Linked DNA regions of Flammeovirga yaeyamensis. The protein of the gene in region 2 interacts with the protein of the main gene of each other region in a pairwise test. Links are inferred from orthologs where the notes say so. Each region holds a gene or a part of one and is shown on either strand. Other genes may lie near its edges.

Evidence for each region.
Region 1: the proteins of def (region 2) and KMW28_RS03090 interact in binary tests that used the Escherichia coli proteins (3 or more experiments, as listed by UniProt). The link is inferred for Flammeovirga yaeyamensis from one-to-one orthologs.

What each region holds. Positions count from the first base shown.
Region 1 is NZ_CP076132.1:794,438-802,209, forward strand. Bases 2,553-5,494 are described here. They hold KMW28_RS03090 (aspartate-semialdehyde dehydrogenase), read right to left. Parts: upstream 4,555-5,494; coding sequence 3,550-4,554; downstream 2,553-3,549. Other genes in these bases: KMW28_RS03085 (hypothetical protein), read left to right, coding at 2,553-3,444; KMW28_RS03095 (sigma-70 family RNA polymerase sigma factor), read right to left, coding at 4,798-5,403; KMW28_RS03100 (glycosyltransferase), read right to left, coding at 5,394-5,494. Outside these bases: KMW28_RS03075 (tetratricopeptide repeat protein), read left to right, coding at 1-500; KMW28_RS03080 (Na+/H+ antiporter NhaC family protein), read right to left, coding at 623-1,912; more of KMW28_RS03085, read left to right, coding at 2,188-2,552; more of KMW28_RS03100, read right to left, coding at 5,495-6,515; KMW28_RS03105 (asparagine synthetase B), read right to left, coding at 6,515-7,772.
Region 2 is NZ_CP076132.1:2,378,212-2,385,836, forward strand. What follows is about bases 2,813-5,607. They hold def (peptide deformylase), read right to left. Parts: upstream 4,593-5,607; coding sequence 4,032-4,592; downstream 2,813-4,031. Other genes in these bases: KMW28_RS09280 (amidohydrolase), read right to left, coding at 2,813-3,486; KMW28_RS09285 (hypothetical protein), read right to left, coding at 3,493-3,978; ruvX (Holliday junction resolvase RuvX), read right to left, coding at 4,612-5,028; KMW28_RS09300 (arsenate reductase family protein), read right to left, coding at 5,036-5,383; KMW28_RS09305 (bestrophin family protein), read right to left, coding at 5,383-5,607. Outside these bases: glmS (glutamine--fructose-6-phosphate transaminase (isomerizing)), read left to right, coding at 1-994; KMW28_RS09270 (DUF4290 domain-containing protein), read left to right, coding at 1,045-1,710; KMW28_RS09275 (sodium:calcium antiporter), read right to left, coding at 1,711-2,688; more of KMW28_RS09280, read right to left, coding at 2,695-2,812; more of KMW28_RS09305, read right to left, coding at 5,608-6,246; KMW28_RS09310 (MaoC family dehydratase), read right to left, coding at 6,299-6,703; Fe-S cluster assembly ATPase SufC, read left to right, coding at 7,089-7,625. UniProt on the Escherichia coli protein: Removes the formyl group from the N-terminal Met of newly synthesized proteins. Requires at least a dipeptide for an efficient rate of reaction. N-terminal L-methionine is a prerequisite for activity but the enzyme has broad specificity at other positions.

The DNA.
Region 1 (7,772 bases), 1.6 Mb from region 2 along the record:
TGATGAAGAAAAATTATAAAAATGAGCGTCGAATGATGGTGGAGAAACAGCATTTGGAAAAGGAGAAAAACGATCAAATATTAGCTATCAAGAATAAAGAATTGACGCAATCGACACTTCAAATTATTGCTAAAGATGAGGTGTTGGCTACTGTAAAAGATAAACTGAAAGAACTTCAAAAGAAGGAGGGAAGTAAAGAGTTGAGATCTGTACTCAATTCCATCAAAGTCAATCAAGATACGAGTTGGCTGGAGTTTGAACATCGATTTACCTCTGCCAATAAAGACTTCTTTGAGAATCTAAAAGATAAATATCCAAACTTAAGTACCTACGATTTGAAAATATGTGCTCTAGTGAAGCTGAACTTTACTGGTAAAGAAATGTCTAGACTATTGGGGATATCGCCAGAAAGTGCGAACACTTCTCGATATCGTTTGAGGAAGAAACTAGGCTTACAAAAAGGGGAAGATTTAGTTGAATTTGTGAATGGGGTAGTGTAAAAAAAGAGGATGTCCCATAATTCAATAAAACCTCATATCATAAGCCCCGGATTTAAATTCGGGGCTTATGATATGAGGAAAAGTGGATAAATTAGACACCCTCTTTAGGTTATATGATTCGATTATTTTCTCTTCATCAAAAAGATATAAGCCAATGCACAAACACCTAAAATGAAAGGATAATATAGGTATTGAATAATATCTAATGGGGTGATTATTGTGGTAACAGTAACTGCGGCAAGAATCTGAGCACCATAAGGAATAATACCTTGTGTAAAACAAGAGAAGGTATCTAATATACTCGCCGATCTTTTCGGATCAATATTGAATTTATCTGAAATTTCTTTGGCGATGGGACCTCCAATAATAATGGCAATAGTATTATTTGCAGTACACACATCGATAAACATAATCAAGATGGCAATTCCAATTTCGCCACCTTTAGTTGATTTTATACGTGAAGTTATAGCATAAATGATATAATTAATTCCACCATTTTTATGAGTGATGGCTACAACACCACCAATCATTAAACAAAGAATGATAATCTCCGACATTCTCATAAAGCCTTGAGAGGTAGCGGCAATCATTCCCCAGATATCAAATGATTCGGTAGATATACCGATGATACCAGAAAGCAAGGTGCCGAGTAGTAGAACGACCATTACGTTCATTCCTGATAAAGCACCAATAAGAACAACCAAATAAGGGATCACTTTTATGAAACTGAAATCATAATTTTGAGCCAAGTTAAGTTGAATATTACTGGTAGTTACTATATAAATTAGTATTGTTATGATAGCTGCAGGCAAAGCAATTTTGATATTGGCCTTGAACTTATCTTTCATTTCTACACCCTGCGTTCGTGCTGCTGCGATAGTTGTATCAGAAATCATCGATAAGTTATCACCAAACATGGCTCCGCCTACAACAGCTCCTAAGCCAATACCTACAGGCATTCCTGTTTTCTCGGCAATACCAACAGCAATGGGAGCAATAGCTCCAATCGTACCTACAGAAGTACCTATAGAAATAGAAATGAAACAAGCGATAATAAATATCCCTGTAATCAGTAAATGACTAGGAAGGTAATTGAGGGCCATATTTACTGTAGAGTCAATGGCACCCATAGATTCACTAACAACACTAAAAGCTCCTGCTAACAAGAAAATAATACACATCAGCATAATGTCTGAGTGTCCCATTCCTTGTGTATAGGTAGAGATTTTTTCCTTTAAAGTTGCTTTAGGATTCATCGCTAAGGCAACAATAGATGCCAACAAGAAAGAAACGGTTGCAGGCATTTTGTAAAAGTCGTTAGTAATAAGTGAGACTGCTAAGTAACTCACCAAGAATGTTAGCAATGGAAGTAATGCTAGTGGATTTCCTTTTTTAGTAATTGTCTGTTCCAAATTAATTTATTTTTATCCTCTCAAATACAAAGTGGACTCACACACAATCAAGTCCGAACTTCAAAACTAATAAGATTGATCAAGTGATTGAAAAAAAGGGTGTTAAATAAACTAATCCTTTTATGGTAGACCTTCATAATATGAATCTTGAGTTATTACTTCAAAGTTTTATTTCATATTTGATACTACTTCTTAACTACGTCAACCCCTTTAAGTGTTTTTCTTTTTTTACAGGATTAGATTAATTGATGAATACTTTAATCAATTAATCTAATATGAAATACTTTAAATTTTTATTATTGTCTATTTTACTTGGAGGATGTCAACTATTCGATCGGTCCAGTGAGGAATTAGGTACTTTTACTTATTATCAACATATAGATGAATTACCTCCTGTTTATTCTGAGCATGAGTTTATTCAGGGTACTGCTTATTTTTATTTTGTAGATAAAGACTCTTCGATAATATCAGATTTGTATGAATATGATGATTTATCACCCGTAACTGTTCCCGTTGAGATTTCATCAAAATATAAAAATGAAGACGTGTATAGAGTTTCTTTGGTTCTTCAAACTTGGGATTATACTGATGAGTTAATATCACATTTAGTATATAAAGAAGTGAACTTACAAAATAGGAGCACTTCAGATGAAGATCATATTCTAGAAAGAAAATATACTTTTCCAATTGGTTGTACAGTGTATTTAGAAACAAAAAGCCGTTCTATTCAAATAAAGGAGTCAGAAGATGAGAGTACTAATACTATGGATGTAACGATAACAGGTAACTTAGAAGGAGATTACAGTGCACATTTATTAATTTATCATTCAACATATAATATCAAAGCCTATTTACCATTGTATTTTTTTGATGAAAATGAGAAAGTTTTTTCAGTGGATGATTTAAAGTCCACTAAAGCTGCAATTAATACAAGACCAATTGATTTGAGAAACACTTATAAAGGATTTGCAAGATTAAATTTGAATAATGCTTCTGCAGAGTTATTAGTAATACATACTGTCGAACTGAACGGCGAATTTGAATTTCCTAAGGTTTTAATAAATAAGGGAAATATAAACTACTATTTTACAAGGTATTATACAGCACCTTCTACAAATACGTCTTCTTATGCTGTTGCTGATTATCAACTAGGTAACTTTGATCTGGATTATTTTAACCCCTTATCTGAGAAGGAATTAATTAACTCTTATTCTATTGATAATGGGGAAAGTTTGGTTTATCCAAATCAAGCTATTGTAGATGAATACTGGATACGTACAATATATAAACCTTTTGATCTTGAAGATTTGGGGATGAATAATACTCTTATTTTAGTTGTAATAGGAACAAATGCTATACACAATTTTAAACCGCTTCTACATCCAAAAATAAGAGAAATTGAAAAAAGGTTTGATGTTGAGTTATCAGAATTAACAGAATCAGAAAAATGGATTGATGTTGCAGGCAACTATGTTGAAGGTTTGAATACAAATATCAAATATGAAATGAGGGTGAATATATTTAACCATTAAAAAAAGCTGAGTGCACATTAAAGTGTACTCAGCTTCCATTAAATCTATTAATTCCAAAACTTAGTTATTAGTTCCTAACTCCTAACTCCTAACTTCTACCTAAACTTAAACCAGTCCTGCAGATACAAGATATTCAGCAATTTGAACTGTGTTAGTTGCTGCACCTTTTCTTAAGTTATCTGCAACGATCCACATGTTCACTGTTTTCTCTTGAGTTTCGTCTCTTCTAATACGACCTACGAAAGTTTCGTCTCTGTTGTGAGATGTCAACGGCATAGGGTAAACGTTGTTTGCTGGATCGTCTTGGATGATGATGCCAGGAGCATCAGCAAGGATCTGACGTAATTCAGCTTCGTCGAATTCGTTTTCGAACTCAATGTTTACAGATTCAGAGTGACCACCAACTGTAGGGATACGAACTGTAGTAGCAGTAACTTTTACAGAATCGTCCTCTAAGATTTTCTTAGTTTCATTGATCATCTTCATTTCCTCTTTAGTGTAACCATTGTCTTGGAATACATCGATGTGAGGAAGAACGTTTAAGTCAATTGTATGAGGGTAAACTTTGTTTACTTCTTGCTCTTGACCTGCAGAAACAGCTCTTTCAGCGAACAATTGATCTACTGCAGCTTTACCAGAACCAGTTACTGATTGGTAAGTAGAAACTACAACACGTTTGATTTTATATTTTTCGTGCAAAGGTCCGATAGCCACAATCATTTGGATTGTAGAACAGTTCGGGTTTGCAATAATTTTATCTTCTTTAGTTAAAGACTTTGCATTTACTTCAGGTACGATCAATTTCTTCGATGGATCCATTCTCCATGCAGAAGAGTTGTCGATTACTGTAGCACCTGCTTCAGCAAATTTTGGAGCGTACTCTAAAGATGTACCACCTCCAGCAGAGAAAATAGCGATATCCGGCTTCTGAGCGATAGCGTCTTCAGCTGTAACTACAGTGTATTCTTTTCCATCGTAAGTGAATTTCTTACCTGCAGATCTTGCTGATGCTACTAATAATAACTCATCGAAGTGGAAACCTCTTTCTTTGATAACGTTTAGGATTTGTTCTCCCACAAGTCCTGTTGCTCCTACTACTGCTAGTTTCATATGTTGAAATAAATAGTGTTGATTCGTTTGTTTTTAAATCATCGCATCACATAAGTAAGAAATCGTTCCAACACGTTTTTACTTAGTTTTTTGATTACGATGTAAAAGTAAAAAATCATTTTTTAATAAATGATTATTCTATTCGATTTATACAAAAATAACACACCGTGTTATAAATAAAACAGCATCAATTTCCTTTAAATGAGATTGATGCTGTTTTGATTAGACTATTTGATGTATCCCTTATAGTACGTTTTTACTATTCTTAGCTAAATCATACAGTAACTCTCGGGCTCTGTGTAATTGTGCTTTAATCGTACCTAGAGGTGCTTCTAGTTCTGCGGCAATCTCGTCATAAGATTTTTCCTCAAAATATCTAAGCTTTACTAATCTTTGGTATTTAGGAGGTAGCAAGCTTACAAACTCATGTACAATCTGAATTTTTTGTTTCTTGATTGCTTCTTCATGAGGTGTTAGGCCTGAATCCTGAATGTTCATACTCATTGTATCACCGTCTTTGTTGGTCACTTCGGCGTCAATAGAATATGTTTCTAATTTCTTTTTACGGATAAAGTCAATAGCATTATTCGACCCAATTCTGAAGAGCCATGTACTGAACGTATAATCCTTTTTAAACTTTGATAGGTTTTTGAATGCTTTAGCAAAGGCTTCGATAGTTAAATCTTCGGCATCATCGACATTCCTTACCATTTTCAGTATTGTATGATATACTGATTTACGGTAACGGCCCATCAACTTCGCATATGCCTGTTCATCTCCGGCAATAGCTTGATCTATTAATTCAAAGTCTTCTAGTGCTTTTTGGGAAAACTGTCTCTCTAAATCCATGTGTTACGTTTCGAGATCACTGAGGATGCTCCAATTATAATTTGATATGCAATAAGCATGAAGTCCATAATAGGAATAAACCACCAACTAAACTTTGTATTCGTCATTCTCGTGAATTTTCTAGTACAGATCGTGATGGCAACTAATCGAATTATCAACAAAAGGGATAAATACAATAAATTTGCCACATTTAGTGGTAGTAATAGTAAATATATAAAATATACTGATAGGTGCGAAGTACTTAAGGCACCTAAAAGCAATTTATTTGATAATTTATAGTGATGTCCGGCACTTAAATGCCTTAATTTTTGAAAATACCATTTTTTCCAAGTGGACGGTGGCTGACTATATGTCAGACTATCTGGGTGAATGATTGTTGCCGTATTGTCTTTGTTTGCCACTTGATTGATAAATAAGTCATCATCACCACTCAACACATTTTTATGACTTTCAAACCCATTTCCTGATGTATAAAGTGCTTTTGTATAGGCAATATTTCTACCCACCCCCATGTAATTGATGCCTATTCGACTAAATGAGACATATTGTAAGGCAGTGATTAAGGTTTCAAACTGTGTAAATTTTTCTACTAAACGTCCATGTTTAGGTAGGTACCACCCAATGCCTAAAGTAAGTGGATGAGTCGATAACCTAGCCGTCATTAATTTTATCCATTGATTAGAAGCAGGTACACAATCGGCATCTGTAAATAATAATTGATTGTATTTCGCTTGAGGAATACCTTTACTTAAAGCAAATTTTTTAGGGCTGATTGCTCCAAAATTATCATCAATTACTATTTCCTTTATAATGTTATGTTTTTGTTGATATTCCCTAATTATCCTAGAAGATTGGTCAGAACTACGATCATTTATAATGATGATTTCAAATTCTGGATACTCTTGATTTACTAAATGATCCAAGAGTGTGGGTAAGTGATGTTCCTCGTTTCTTGCGGCTACAATTACACTTACGCCCTCATTATTTGATGTTGGATGATGACGTTCTACTTTCCACTGAGAAGGGACAATAATGCACCATAATATTAACTGAGGAAGTAGAAATGCAGCGTAAAGTAGTTCAAAAAAGTATTCTTGAATAAAATCGAGCATCAAGTTTTTTGTTTCTTTTTCTTTGCGGCAGGGAATAAGATATTATTCAATATCAAACGGTAACCCGGAGAGTTGGGATGAAGGTTTAAATCGGTGGGTTCTTCACCTACTAAATGCTGATAATCTTCTGGATCGTGACCACCATAAAACGTCCAAGTACCTTTACCGTATGTTCCGTGGATGTATCGTACTTCATTCGCTTCTGCTGTTTCGCCCATCACAATCACATCTGACTTTACTAAATGCTTTTTAAAGGCCGTTGTTTGTCCCATAAAACCTTTAATATTTTGCTGATGATTTTGTGAAAGCATCGTAGGAATAGGGTCCCATTTTGCAGAGAAAGAGAAGAGTTTGAAGAAATCATTTCCTTCTGTTAAACCTCTTTCGTAGTACTGATTATCAATATTTGAATATTCGTATTTGTAAGGATCCATATACAATTTGAAATCCTTAAAGGCGAATGTTTTAGAATAATCAAGTTTGGATTGAGCAGCTGGATCGGCAGGGTCACCATCATACATGAAATCACAAATATCTACTCCTTCAGCAGATAAAGCGATGTCGTAAGTATCCGTAGCTGAACACATGGCAAACAAGAATCCTCCACCCGCACAGAAATCTCTAATTTTTTTAGCTACCCCCAATTTCAATTGAGAAACTTTACTAAACCCGTGCTTTTGGGCAGAAGCTTCGAATTTCTTTTGGTTATCAATGTACCATTTCTGACGACCATAGGCTCTAAAAAACTTGCCGTATTGACCAGTAAAATCCTCATGGTGTAAATGCAGCCAATCGTATTTCGGAAGAAGATCCGCAATTACTTCATCATCAAAAATGACATCGTAAGGAATTTCTGCGTAGGTAAGTACTAAAGTTACCGCATCATCCCAAGGCATTTTTGATGGAGGAGAATATACTGCAATTTTAGGAGGAACATCCAATCGCATGATATCCATATTAGCTTCAGGATGTTCAATTTCTCTTTTTATTTGCAAAGCATCTGCATCAGAAATCACATCATAGGATACCCCACGGACAATCATTTCGTTTTCGAATTCCTGAGCATACTTAAAAAGGAAGCTTCCGCCTCTAAAATTGAGGAGCCATTCTGCTTCAACATCTTTTTGAAGTACCCAATAAGTTATGCCATAGGCTTTTAAATGATTGGTCTGGGTGACATCCATAGGTACCAAAATATAATTGGCCAAACCTATAAATGGAAGTAATAAAAGTCCGAGAAGGGAAAATATATATTTT
Region 2 (7,625 bases):
GTTAGGTGGTATCTTTAATCACTTTGATGATTTATTAAATGCGAAACGTATTATTATTGCCGCTTGTGGTACTTCTTGGCATGCTGGCTTAGTTGCTGAGTATATTTTTGAAGAATTAGCAAGAATTCCAGTAGAAGTAGAATACGCTTCAGAATTTAGATATAGAAATCCAATCATCGGAAAAGGAGATGTATTAATTGCTATTTCTCAATCTGGTGAAACAGCGGATACTTTGGCTGCAATGAGTTTAGCAGAATCCAAAGGTGCAGTTGTTCTTGGAGTTTGTAATGTAGTAGGTTCTTCAATTGCAAGAAACTCACACGAAGGTGCTTATACTCACGCTGGACCAGAAATTGGTGTAGCAAGTACAAAAGCATTTACAGCACAGTTAACAGTTCTAACAACAATGGCTTTAATGTTAGCTAAAGAAAAAGGAACTTTAACTGAAGCACAATTACACGATTTATTGGTGGAATTAGAAAACATTCCATCTAAAATTGAAAAAGTGCTTAAAACAAATGATGCTGTAAGAGAAATGTCTGCCTTGTACAAGGATGCAAAGAACTTCTTGTATCTAGGGCGAGGCTTTAATTTCCCTGTAGCATTAGAAGGTGCCTTAAAATTAAAAGAAATTTCTTATATTCATGCTGAAGGCTATCCTGCAGCTGAAATGAAACACGGTCCTATTGCACTTATCGATGAAGAAATGCCAGTAGTAGTTATTGCTACTCGTGATAGTTCTTATGACAAAGTAGTGTCCAACCTTCAAGAAGTGAAAGCAAGAAGTGGACGAGTGATTGCCGTAGTTACAGAAGGAGATGCCTTAATTCCAGGTATGGTGGATCATGTCATTGAAGTACCAGATACTCATGAGGTACTCATGCCAATGATTTCATGTATTCCATTACAGTTATTGTCTTATCATATTGCAGTGATGAGAGGATGTAATGTTGATCAGCCACGTAACTTGGCAAAATCAGTAACAGTAGAGTAAAACAATAAGTAGCCTCCTAATTCAAAGGAGGCTACTCATATAAAAATATTATGCAAGAAGAATTTAGCTATAACACAGGACGATCTGATATTGTTCTTAAAGAGTATGGAAGAAATGTAGAGAAACTAGTAAAGTATATTTCTTCATTGGATGACAAAGCTTTAAGAACTCAATATGCTTATACTTTAATTGCTTTGATGAAACAATTACATCCAATTCAAAAGCAATTAAGCGATAGCCAACAGCGTGTATGGGATCACCTGACAGTTATGTCTGAATTTAATTTGGATATAGACGCACCTTATCCATTGCCAACAGAAAACCAAATGCATAAGAAACCACGTAAAGTGGCATATTCTCAAACCAACATCAGGTTTAAACACTTCGGTAAAAACTTGCAAAAGATGGTGGAGAGTGCATTAGAACAAGAAGGCGAGGATAAAATAGAAGAAGCAATGGTGAAAATCATTAAGTTGATGAAATCATTCTATTCTATGCAAGTAAATGACCAAATCGAAGATGAGGTGGTGATCAATACCATTAATACACTTTGTAAAGGGAGATTTAACGTTCGTCCATTAAAACAAAAATATCCAGATGCTTTTAAGAATGTAAAAATCCCAGCAGGAAATGTACTAACACAAGGTGCAACTTCAACTGCAAAATCAAATAATAGTAATTCTTCTAAGAAGAAGAGAAGAAGGAAAAGAAAATAATTATCCTCTTAAATAAGTGGTGACATAATATAAAATACCAAGTGATAGTAAAAAGAAAGAAGTCATCTTCGTCAATTTTAAATATCTACTTGAGAGACTTAGCATAGCACATAATAGACAAGCTAGGATAGAAAAAGTTAAGTCATAATTAAGGGTGTAATCGTAATGGATTGGACCCTTTATTGTTAATATAGAAGAGGCAAGAAGGTAATTGATGATGTATGAACCCATAATGTTACCGAAGGCAATATCTTGTCTTTTTCTTCTCATTACCGAAATAGTAGTGATAATCTCAGGTAAAGAGGTACAAATTGCCATGATACTTACCCCAATGAATCGAGCACTTAAATTAGAGTATTCACTTAGTAGTAGTGCTTCAATCACAGAAATATAAGCACCCCCTCCAATAATAAGTAAGCCTACAATAATATCACGGGCTATACTATGATGATGTAATAACCCTTGAGGTATTTTTTTAATTAAATAGATTTCTTTTTTATTCTTACTACTCGCGAATATGATAATATAATAAGTGATTAAATACCCAATCAAATAAAATGCATCAAAAGGAGTGAGGAAGTTATCTTCGGCGTTAAAAAAGAGTTTCTTATTCAGTAGAAAAAATAAGAGACAACCACTTCCTAAGGCAAAAAGGGTATCTCTCCAGATATTTTTTGATAACACTCTAACTCTTATGATTAGAGCCGAAATTCCTAAACCGAATACAATATTAAAGGTGTTGCTACCTATAATAGTACCAAAAGCCAAGGCTTCCGCATCTTTGTAGACGGATATGGTAGAAACACAAATTTCAGGAATTGAAGTACCTAATGCTACTACTGTTAGACCAATATGTACCCCAGAAAAATTAGATTTTCCACTTAGTGCTGTAGCACCTTTTGTTAGTAATAAGGCACCATATCTCATTAGTAGAATACCAGAGATACCTAAAAAAATATGGAAAAGAAGTGTATCCAAAAAATATTATAGTTGTAAAGTGAAATGATCTGCATCTAGATGAGTTGGAAACTTCTCTCTTAGATTATGAAGTTCTTTATAGTTAAGAGTAACTATTTTTATTTCATCATTCTCATTTAACTCATTAAGTGCTTTACCTTTTGCTGAATAAACAGCAGACTGACCATTGTAATTTACTTGGTTAGGGTCTTGTCCAATTCTATTTACACCAACTGAGTAACTTAGATTCTCAATTGCTCTAGCTTTCAGTAAAGTATTGAAAGCATCAATCCTTGGTGCTGGCCAATTGGCTACACATACAAGAATGTCATAATCATTATTAGTGTTTCTACACCATAATGGGAAGCGTAAATCGTAACAGATGATGGGGTTTATTCTCCAGCCTTTCCATTCTTCAATAACCTGGAAATTACCTGGTTCAAAAGCCATATGTTCTGAAGCCATTCTAAACAAGTGTCGCTTGTCATAATGTGATATATGACCATTAGGTCTAGCAAAGATCAAACGGTTGTACACTTTGCGATCTTGTCGAACAGGATAGCTACCCAATATTGCGGCACCCATTCTTTTTGATTGCTGTAACATCCACTTACTCGTTGTAAGACCGATGGGCTCTGCTTTTTCAGCAGCTTCATTATGGAAGCCAGTAGTAAATAATTCTGGTAGCACCACCAAATCAACATTTTCCTCAATGGTCCATAACTTCTCTTCTAAAGTAGCAAGATTAGCTGTAGGATTCATCCACTCAGGATTAAATTGAACGATAGCAACCTTAAAGTTTTCTTGATGGTGTGACATATATAATTAATTATCTAATCTACCTGTAAAAACAACGTAAAAATAATCACCTGTAGCGGCATTCTGAAATACTGCACCACCAAATGTGTTTGAATTTCTATTTTCAAGTGTATTTCTACATCTCGAAGCCATAATATTGACGATATCAGGGATAGGATCAAGAATATTATAAGCGGCATAGGCTGTACAACCTCTTAGGTCACTACTTCCTGTGACACTTTGAATTCTTTTTTTGTGGTATCCGTTTTCTTCTTCTTCTTTAGTCAGTTGCTCCCTATTCATCGGATTGTCTGCTAAGTTAGCAGCGAATCTTTTCGCTTCTTCAAAGTATGCAGCGTTAAATTCAAAAGTAGTCAAATCTTTAGATTCTCTGTATTTATTTAGTTCATCCATAAAATAACTATCAAGAGAAGTTGGTGTGTTCCAACTTACTTCTTCTTCTTTACAACCAAAGAATAAAACAGGGACGATAAGCAGTAAAAAAAATCTCATTTAAAATAATTATTATAAAAAAAAGCTCCTAAATCTTAGGAGCTTAAATTTAATTATTTTTTTGGAAACCTCATTCTATAACCATGGGCTACTTTGCCTTTAGTGATATTATTTAGCTTTCCTTTGATTAATCTCTTTTTGATAGGAGAAAGGTGATCTGTAAATAAAATACCTTCGATGTGATCGTATTCGTGTTGAATTACACGAGCCGTCATCCCTGTAAACTCTTCTTCTCTTTCGTTAAGTTCATCGTCTAAGTATTTAATGATAATTCCTTCTGGACGAATAACATCACCATTTACACCAGGAATACTTAAACAGCCTTCGTCGAAACTTACATCCTCTCCAAATTCCTCGATAATCTCAGCATTAATGAAAGCACCTTTATATCCTTTCTCTTCACTTTCCTCATCAATCATTAAATTAGAATCGATAACGAAAATTCTTTTGCCAATACCTATCTGAGGGCCTGCAAGTCCAACGCCAGAGGCACCACCCATAGTTTCGAACATACTATCAATTAGTTCCCCTATGTTTTCTAATTCTTCCTTAGAATAATCTTTGGCAACTCTTTTAAGAATTGGATCTCCGTATGCGACTACTGGATAAATCATTTATATATATTTTAATGGATTAAAAACTATTTTGATCTAAAAAGGATTGCAAGATAATAGCAGCACTTATCTTATCCACATTTCCTTTTACTTTTCTATCTTTTTTCTTCATTCCACCGCTAATCATAGACTGTTCAGCCATTTTAGAAGTAAAACGTTCATCGATATAAGTAATCGGAATATTGGGGAATTCAGCCGCTAACTTCTTTCCAAAATTTTGAGTAGGCTTTGTGTTGTCTGTTGCTTTTCCATCTAAACCCTTTGGAAGTCCAATAACGAAGTGTTCTACATCTTCTTTCTGAACATATTCTTTGATGAACTTCATAATCACATTTGTTTGTACTGTTTCTAAAGACGAAGCAATAATTTTTAATGGATCAGTAACGGCAAACCCTGTTCTTTTTGTTCCGTAATCTATGGCTAAAATCCTTCCCATATATGTATTATAATGAAGCCTTCGCTTTTTCGACTTCTTTTTTACTATTCCCTACAAAAATTTGATTATCTGCAATAATAACAGGTCTTTTTAAAAAAGAGTACTCCTGAAGTATTAACGATTTATAATCCTCCTCAGATAATTCTTTTTCATGCAAGCCCATTGGTCTAAATTGACGTGATCTTCTGCTAAATAAAGATTCGTAACTACCACTCAATGCTTTCATTGCATCTAGTTGGTCTGAAGTAATAGCTTCTGTTTTGATATCTTGAAACTCATCAAATTTATCTTTACCGATTTCTTCAATAATTCTTTTACAAGTAGAACAAGTGGATAGGTGATATATCTTTGTCATTATTTGTTGATAATTTCTTGGATGTTTTTGTAAATGTTGTTAGCTATATTATCTACTGGGAGATCGTTAGGATCTTTGCCAAAAGGATCTTCAATTTCTTCAGAAATGGTAACAATACTCATCGCCACATAATAAATGATGATAACAGCAGGTATGGTCCACCATTCTAAATTCTCAATTAAACCTAAAGGCATAATAATCGCATAAATGTAGATATATGCTTTTAATAAATAATTATGCGATTGTGGCATTGGCGTTTTATGGATACGCTCGCACTTACCCATAATGTCAATTAACTCATCAGAATTCTCTATTAATTTTAAATATTGAAAATCTGTGATTTCGCCTCTTTCATAAACGGTTTTTAATCGTTTAATAATTAATTGATTAATACCATTAGGTACATGTTCCCACTTCTTTAATTCATTAGAGATTTCTTCTCCAACAAACTCAATTTCTATATAAATAACTCCACTTCTTAAATGTTCTTTTAAAACATAGGGAAATGCAGCTATTAAGTTCAATATTTCTGTCTTTTCCTTACTGTCAGGTAATAACTGATTGATTTGTAAGGCATAGTTTCTTGAAGTGTTGACTAATCCACCAAGAACTTTTCTCGCTTCCCACCATCTATCATAAGCAGTATTATTTCGGAATACTAATAGTATACCTAGAATAGCACCCATTAAACCAGGTAGTGTAAAATTTGATTCTATGTTCACATGTCCTAATTCATGTATAGTACATAGAATTGTTGTTGGTATTGCAATCCAAATTAAATCAACAGCGAGTCTTCTTATTAAATATCCTTTATAGGAAAATATTAAAAAGAAATTGGATTGAGAAAAGTTCTTTTTAGGCATAAAAATCTAATTATCAATTTACATTGTCAAATGAACAATTTAACAAATGTAGTTAATCAATTAAAGTTTTATGCATAATTTTCGCAGAACCTTTTACGGTTACTTTATTCGCTTCAGACTTGATTACTGTAGTGATAACTGCCGTTTTTCTTCTTGAATCAATTTCACTGATTTCAAATTCTGCTGAATACGTTTCTTCTACAAACATTGGTCTTAAGAAATCCATTGTTTGAGATAGATATACAGATCCATTACCTGGGAATTCTGTACCTAATACTCTAGAGAAAATTGATGCAGATAAAAAGCCATGAATGATAGGCTTTTTAAAGGGTGTTTGAGCCGCAAATTCTTCATCTATATGAATTGGATTCGTATCTCCTGTAAGTTGAGCGAATGCGTTTACTTCTTCTTGAGTAAACTTAAAGTTGACTTGATAAGATTGTCCAATCTCTAGCATATTTCTATATTTTGATGATTTAATTGAGATAAATTTTCATAAAAAGATGATGAAAGTCTCTTTTTTAAAAATATTATCATTAATTTTACGATGTAAAGTTCAAAACTTGTATAAAAAAATCATTTTATCAAGTGACTTTACCTCAAATTAGAGTTATCTTTTTTCATTTTCATATTTACTGAACTAAAGGTGTTGTCAATGACAAGGCCTTTTTTTATAAAAAAAAGTGGAAAAATTTAAACTATTAGTTCATAAAATAGTTCCTATTTAAAAAAATTCTAAATAACTTTGCCGACCGTAGTCATAGTATCTTTTGATACAAGTTCGATTGTCGAGTTACTAAGATTTTTTAATACGAATTTCTAACAATTAATCATAAAGAAAAATGCTGAAGATCAACGATCTAAAAGCTTCAATTGAAGACAAAGATATACTTAAAGGGATCAACCTTGAGATAAAGGAAGGCGAAGTTCACGCGATCATGGGACCAAACGGTTCTGGTAAAAGTACTTTAGCTTCTGTATTAGCAGGTAGAGAAGATTATGAAGTAGAAGGTGGCGATGTTGATTTCGACGGAGAAGACTTGTTAGAAATGTCACCTGAAGAAAGAGCACAAAAAGGTTTATTCCTTGCTTTCCAATACCCAGTTGAAATTCCAGGTGTTAGTAATACTAACTTCTTGAGAACTGCAGTAAACGAGGTAAGAAAAGCTAGAGGTGAAGAGCCTTACAATGCTGCCAACTTCATGAAAGAGATGAAAGAGAAAATGAAGATTGTATCTATCGATAAGTCTTTAATGAACCGTTCTCTTAACGAAGGTTTCTCTGGTGGTGAAAAGAAAAGAAACGAGATCTTCCACATGGCAATGTTGGATCCGAAATTAGCTATTCTTGATGAAACAGATTCAGGTCTTGATATCGAC